One region of the Arthrobacter sp. BC5 genome, then DNA from elsewhere that is predicted to be linked to it. Evidence: predicted binding sites of a transcription regulator. Region 1 holds the regulator's gene; the other holds the start of a gene.
The links. Region 1 encodes HspR, which represses chaperone genes until heat shock. Its sites were predicted from a motif close to AAGTTGAGTCNNNNNGACTCAACTT; they were not measured.

Region 1 (3,398 bases):
ATCCACGAAGCGCTCATGCAGCAGCCGAGCGCGGACGTCGAGGCTGATAGCGTCAGCCAGATCCTCCGCGCCGGCTACCGCAAGGGCGAGCGCGTCCTCCGGGCCGCGCAGGTCATCGTGGCGGTGCCGGAGTAGGTCGTCCGCCCCTGGGCGGATGCCGGACGGCGGCAACGGGATCTCTCAGCTCGCAGAGCTTGCTGGGAGATAGCGAAGCCGCCTCGGCACTCCGCCCGGTTCCCCGGGTTGCGTGGTCCTCAGGGACCACGCAACCCGGACCACATTCTTCAGCTGTTCCTAGGAAAGGAGACGCCAATTGGCTAGTCAGGATTGGGTCGACAAGGATTTCTACAAGATCCTGGGTGTCTCCAAAGATGCGTCCGACGCAGACATCAAGAAGTCGTACCGGAAGCTCGCCCGCAAGTACCACCCGGACCAGAATCAGGGCGACGCCGCGTCCGAGCGGACGTTCAAGGACGTATCGGAGGCCTATTCCGTGCTGTCCGACGCCGAGCAGCGCCAGCAGTACGACGCCATCCGCGCCATGGGCGGCGGAGCCCGGTTCTCCGCCGGCGGTGCGGGTGGGGGAGCCGGCGGCAGTGCCGGGTTCGAGGACATCTTCGGGAACCTGTTCGGCCAGGGCGCGGCGACCGGTACGCGTCAGCGCACCGGCTTCTCGAACAGCAACCTGCCCCCGGAATTCGCGGACCTGTTCGGCGGCGGGGGAGCGGGCGGCAACGGGTTCCCCGGTGGCTTCCAGTCCACGCGCCCGCAGAAGGGCGCGGACCGCACCGCCAGCACGTCGATCTCCTTCGCGGGGTCCATCAACGGAACCACGATCGGCCTGCGCGAGCCCTCGGGCGAGCAGATCGACGTGCGCATCCCGGCCGGCATCCGCGACGGCCAGAAGGTCCGGGTCAAGGGCAAGGGACAGCCCGGCCAGGCCGGACCGGGCGACCTCATGGTCACCGTCAACGTCAAGGAGCACCCGTTCTTCAAGCGCGACGGCGACAACATCCGCGTGCAGGTTCCCGTCAGCTTCCCGGAGGCCGCGCTCGGCGCGCAGATCGAGGTGCCGACCGTCACCGGCGAACTCGTGAAGATGAGGGTCCCTGCCGGGACGCCGTCGGGCAGGACCCTGCGGCTCAAGGGCAGGGGGGTGAAGACCTCCAAGGCCACCGGTGACCTCCTGGTGTCCGTCGAGGTCGTCGTTCCGCAGAACCTGTCCAAGGAGGCGGAGGCCGCCGTCGAGGCGTTCCGCGCCGCGACGAAGGACGCCGATCCCCGGGCGGGGCTCGCCGCGAAGGCGCGCCTGTAGGAGTACGTTCGAGCAACTGCCGGGAGCACCGGCAACGGAAGGAGGCAAGGCAGTGGACTACACAGTGCCCATCTACGTCATCTCCGTGGCCGCCGAGCTCGCCGACATGCACCCGCAGACGCTCAGGCAGTACGACCGGCTGGGTCTCGTGACGCCCAGCCGGGCGCCGGGACGGGCACGGCGGTACTCGCAGAAGGATGTCGGCACTCTGCGAGAGATCCAGAAGTTGTCGCAGGAAGGGGTGTCCCTCGAGGGCATCCGGCGCATCCTCGAACTCGAGAACCAGGTCTCGGCGCTGCAGTCGCGCATCACCGAGCTGTCCTCCGAACTGGCATCCCGCCGCATCCAGTCCGAGACCAGCCGCATCTTCGCTGCGGGTCTTGCCGGCGACGTCGTCACGCTGGCCCGCGGCCAGCGACCCCGCCCGCGCAGCCAGGCGCTCGTGGTGTGGCGGCCGGACACGTCCAGGACAGCGAACTAGGCGCCGCCGCGCACCGCCGGTCCCGCGCCGGTGGAACCGCGGACCACCAGGTCCGCCTGGAACAGGATGTCCGTCCGTGTGGTCCGGTCCCCGTCCAGTTCGGTGACCAGGGCGTGCACGGCCGCTTCCGCCATCGCCGCCACGTTCTGCCGCAGGGTGGTCAGCGGCGGATCCGTGAAAGCCATGAGCGGGGAGTCGTCGAAGCCGATCACCGAGATGTCCTCCGGGACGCGCAGGCCACGCGTGTGCGCCGCGCGGACGGCGCCGAGGGCCATGACGTCCGAGGCACAGACGATCGCGGTATGGCCGCTGTCGATGAGTTCGTTCGCGGCGCTCTGCCCGCCCTCGATGGTGAACATGCTCGTCGCGATGTGCGGGTCGGCGTCGTCGTCGCCGAGGAACTGGACGAGCCCGGACCGGAATCCCTCCAGCTTCCGGCGGCTCGGGATGAAGCGGTCGGGGCCGGTCGCGAAGCCGACCCGCTGGTGGCCCTGCGCCACGAGGTGCCGGACGGCCGTGCGGATGGCGGTCGCGTCGTCGTTCGAGATGGAGGGCGCGTCGATCTCCGGCCTGGCCCCGTTGACCAGGACGAACGGCACGCGACCGCGCAGGCGCCGGTAGCGTTCCATGCTGGCCCGGCCGTCGGAGTGCGCGGCGCAGACGAAGATGATCCCGCTGACGCCCTGGTCCAGCAGGAGGGCGACGTACTCGTCCTCGGTGATGCCGCCGCCGGGCAGGGTGCACAGGGCGGGGATGTAGTCGTTGGGCGCCAGCAGGGCCGCGATGGCGCCCGCGAACGCCGGGAAGATGGGGTTGACGAGGTCGGGGACGACGACGCCGATCTGTCCCTTCGATCGCCCGGCCGTGCGCGCGGGCCGCTCGTAGCCCAGATTGTCCATCGCCGCGAGGACGGCCTGCCGTGTCTCCTGGGAGGCGCCGCCCTTGCCGTTCAGGACGCGCGACACCGTGGGGACGCTCACACCGGCAGTGCGGGCGACGTCGTCCAGGCGTGGCCGCTCGCTGCGGTTGACGGGAGTCATGGGGCTCAATCTAGCGCAGCACCGCAACCTCACGCGAAAGATTGCGTGAAAGTTTCATCAATTGCTTGACGCTCGGCTTCCTCCCTCCCTAGGGTCGTGATATCCACACCTCCTCAGTCCGGCCTGCAGCGACGCATGGCCCGGGAAGGACCACCATGACCCTGAACACCACGGATGCGGGCCGCACCGCCGAGAGGCCGGCCCGTCGGCGCAGGTCCCGGCTGGCCGCCGTCGTCCTGACCGCGCCGCTCCTCGCGGCCCTGATGCCCGCGCCCGCGCTGGCCGACCACACGGGTGCGCCCGGCACGGTCGCGCTCGTCGGCTCCCTGCAGGCAGAGCTCGGCTGCCCCGACGACTGGCAGCCGGCGTGTGCGGCCACGAGACTCCTACCCGTGGACGGTTCGCCGGACACCTGGTCGGCGACCTTCGACGTCCCCGCCGGATCCTACGAGTACAAGGTGGCGCTGAATGAGTCGTGGGGAGAGAACTACGGCGCCGGGGGCGCCGCCGGTGGCGCGAACCTGGTGCTGCAGGCCCCGGGGGGCCCGGTGACCTTCACCTA
Region 2 (3,398 bases), 470 kb from region 1:
TCCTGTTCCTCGGAGTCGTTCATCGGGGTGTTGATCTCGCCGGGCAGGACTGCATTCGCAGTGATGCCGCGGTCCGCGAGTTCGAGGGCGATGGTCCGGATGAGGCCCCCGAGCCCGTGCTTGGAGGCGTCATAGGCGGCCGATCCCACGCGTGGCTGCTCCTGGTGGACGCTGGTGACGGCGATGATGCGCCCACCCCTGCCTCCGTCGATCATGTGGCGGGCCGCACGCTGCAGGCAGACGAAGGCGCCGTCGAGATTGGCGCCCATGGTGCCGCGCCAGGTGTCCCAGTCCGTCTCCATGAACATGGTGCCGCCATTGACGCCCGCGTTGTTGACGAAGACATCGAGCCCGCCGAGCTCCTTCGCGAGCTGGTCGACGACATCACCGCACGCCGGCGCGTCCGTGGTGTCGAGCTGAGCGACGGCGGCCCGCACGCCCTTCTCCCGCACGAGGCGCGCGGTCTCCTCCGCGCCCTCCTGGTCGGAGTGCCAGGTGACGCCGACGTCGCAGCCCGCTGCTGCGAGGGCGATGGCGGTGGCCCGTCCGATACCGGAGTCGGAGCCGGTGACTATTGCCTTGCTCGGTGTGAAGTCCATACTCCATCCTTTGCACCCGGCCCGACGGCCCGCAAGGAAAATCTGGGCGGAGGCGTGCGTCAACGGCCGGTACCCCCGGGCGGAAGCCCGGGGGTACCGGCCGTGGCCGAGAGGTACTACGCCTCGACGGCCCCCTGGCGTCCGGCGTCGGAAGCCTCGACGGTCGTCGACTGGACCGCAGCGGAGGACTCCCCGCTGACGACCTCGATCTTGCGGGCCTTGGCGCGCTCGCTGACGGGGATCATCACGTTGAGGACCCCGTTCTCGTAGCGGGCCGAGATCCCCTCGGTGTCGATGCCCTGGCCCAGGTTGAGCTGGCGCAGGAACGAGCCGCTCTCGCGTTCGCGGGTCAGCCACTTGACGCCCTCGGCACCGCGGAGCGTGCGCTCGGCGCGGATGGTGAGGAGCTGGCCGTCGACGTCGATGTCGACCGAGCCGGGATCGATGCCCGGGAGGTCCGCGGAGAGGATGTAGTGGTCCTTCTCGCGGTAGAGGTCCATCGGCATGAGACGGAGACCGGGGCGGCTCTCCAGCAGGGCGCCGGCAACGCGGTCCAGCTCACGGAACGGATCGAATTTCATGGCCATGGGAAACAACTCCTTCGCATGTGCCACCGGGTGGTGGTTCTTCTCCTGGGTTGAGCGCCCTCCGCTCAACTACGAAAAATGTTAGCACTCGGTCCCTTTGAGTGCTAAGGGGAGAATCTTCGCCCTGGACGAACGCAGACACGCGGAAGGCCCGTACCGATGATTCGGTACGGGCCTTCCGCGTGTGCTGTCTCCAGCCGATCCTCGTGCCTGCGCGGGGCCTCGATCCCCGGGCCTTCCGCGTGTGAAGCGGATGCTCTACCAGACTGAGCTACACAGGCAATTGGTTCTCCCATAGCTTAGGCCATCCGGGCGCCGCGCCAAATTCAGGTGCCGCACGTCGCGCCACCGGACGCTGGCCATCGGTCCCTGGCCTCAGTAGCCTGAAGGAAAGCATGCTGATCATCCACCCGTGCCGGCACGGCAGACGACGAAGGGACCGCACCATGGACAACCAGGACCTCCTGCAGCGCATCCAGGCACTCGTACAGGAGGAGCACGACCTCCGTGACCAGCCCCAGGACGCCGGAGCCGGCGCCGAGCACCAGGATCACGCGGCCCGGCTGAAGCGCGTCGAGGAGGATCTCGACCAGTGCTGGGACCTGCTCCGCCAGCGCCGTGCGAAGGCCGATGCCGGTGAGGATCCCGCCGATGCCGATGCCCGTCCCATCGGCCAGGTGGAGGGGTACCGCCAGTGACGGCGCCGCCCGTGGTGCTGTTCGACGTCAACGGCACGCTGTCGGACATGGAACCCCTGTCCCAGCACTTCGAGGAGATCGGCGCGCCTCCGCAGCTGGCCGCGCTGTGGTTCGCCTCGGTGCTCCGGGATGGCTTCGCGCTCACCGCCGTCGGGCAGAACCCTGCCTTCCGGGAGGTCGCCGAGGGTGCGTTGCAGGCGGTCCTCACCGGCCAGATCCTCAACCGGGACCTCGACGACGCGGTCGCCCACATCATGTCGGCGCTGCAGGGGCTCGCCGTGCACCCGGATGTCGTAGAGGGCATCCGTGCCCTAGCCTCCGCGGGCTTCGGCGTCGCCCTGCTGACCAATGGCGCGACGGCGACGGCGGAGGCACTCCTGGAACGGGCCGGTGTCCGGGACCAGGTCCTGGCCATCCTGTCGGTCGAGGACGCGCCGCGCTGGAAGCCCGCGCCCGAGTCCTATGCCTACGCCCTCGACACCCTGCAGAGGGAGGCGGGCGACGTCGTGCTCGTCGCCGTCCACCCCTGGGACATCGATGGCGCTGCGCGGGCAGGGCTCCGGACCGCCTGGCTCAACCGCGACGGCTCGCCCTACCCTCCCGTGATGACGGCACCCGATCACGAGGTGCCCTCGATCACCGGCCTGCCCGGCGCCCTCGAGGGGTGAGTGCCGTCGGCCATCCATCGCGCGGGTGAGCGTCGCCCACCTCCCGTGACCGGCCGCCGTCCCGGTGGCCGCGTGATCCCCACCAGTAGGAGCAACCCATGCCAGACCTGACCGCGTTCGCGCTGATCTGCAGTCTCACGCCGTCCCCTGCACCGTCCAGTTCCGACCTGATGGCCCGGCACATCCTCGACCGGTTCGCCGAACGGGGCATCGCCACATCCAGCGCCCGCGTGGTGGACCACGACGTCGCGCCCGGGGTGCAGAAGGACATGGGCAACGGCGACGAGTGGCCGGTCCTCCGCGAGAAGATCCTCGCCGCCGACATCCTCGTGCTGTCCACGCCGATCTGGGTGGGACACCCCTCCAGTCTCGCGCAGCGGGTCATGGAACGGCTCGACGCCGATATCGCCGAGACGGACGAGGAGGGGCGGCCGGTCATGGCCGGCAAGGTGGCCGTCGTCGCCGTGGTGGGCAACGAGGACGGTGCCCACAAGACGGTCGCCGACATGATGCAGGGACTGAACGACATCGGCTTCTCCCTGCCGTCGCAGGGCTCCACCTACTGGGTGGGCGAGGCCATGCAGTCCGTCGACTTCAAGGACCTCGCCGAAGTGCCGGAGGTGGTCGCCACGACGGCGGCCGGTGTCGTCCGCAACGCCGAGCACCTGGCGAAGCTGCTGCGCCGTGAGAACTTCCCCCTGGAGTAAGCGGTGGTATCACGAAAGCCGGGCTCCTCGGCACCGGCATGGAAGGGACGGGACGCCGGTTGGGAGGCTAGGCTGGAAGCTCTGGTGAGCCGGGAAGTCTGGTCGGCGCTCCCACGAGCGCGCCCGATCGAAGGATCTT

Region 2: the regulator HspR is predicted to act here: its motif matches at 1,234-1,258, upstream of AC1MFI_RS05050 (Hsp20/alpha crystallin family protein).

What each region holds. Positions count from the first base shown of each region.
Region 1 covers NZ_CM155273.1:1,590,169-1,593,566, forward strand. Annotated here, with positions in the region: gene AC1MFI_RS07375 (nucleotide exchange factor GrpE) at 1-135, shown strand, start outside; gene AC1MFI_RS07380 (DnaJ C-terminal domain-containing protein) at 314-1,315, shown strand; gene AC1MFI_RS07385 (heat shock protein transcriptional repressor HspR) at 1,368-1,796, shown strand; gene AC1MFI_RS07390 (LacI family DNA-binding transcriptional regulator) at 1,793-2,836, opposite strand; gene pulA (pullulanase-type alpha-1,6-glucosidase) at 2,992-3,398, shown strand, end outside.
Region 2 covers NZ_CM155273.1:1,117,266-1,120,663, reverse strand. Annotated here, with positions in the region: gene AC1MFI_RS05055 (SDR family oxidoreductase) at 1-599, opposite strand, end outside; gene AC1MFI_RS05050 (Hsp20/alpha crystallin family protein) at 716-1,186, opposite strand; tRNA gene AC1MFI_RS05045 (tRNA-Val) at 1,394-1,467, opposite strand; gene AC1MFI_RS05040 (DUF2630 family protein) at 1,633-1,884, shown strand; gene AC1MFI_RS05035 (haloacid dehalogenase type II) at 1,881-2,552, shown strand; gene AC1MFI_RS05030 (flavodoxin family protein) at 2,651-3,259, shown strand.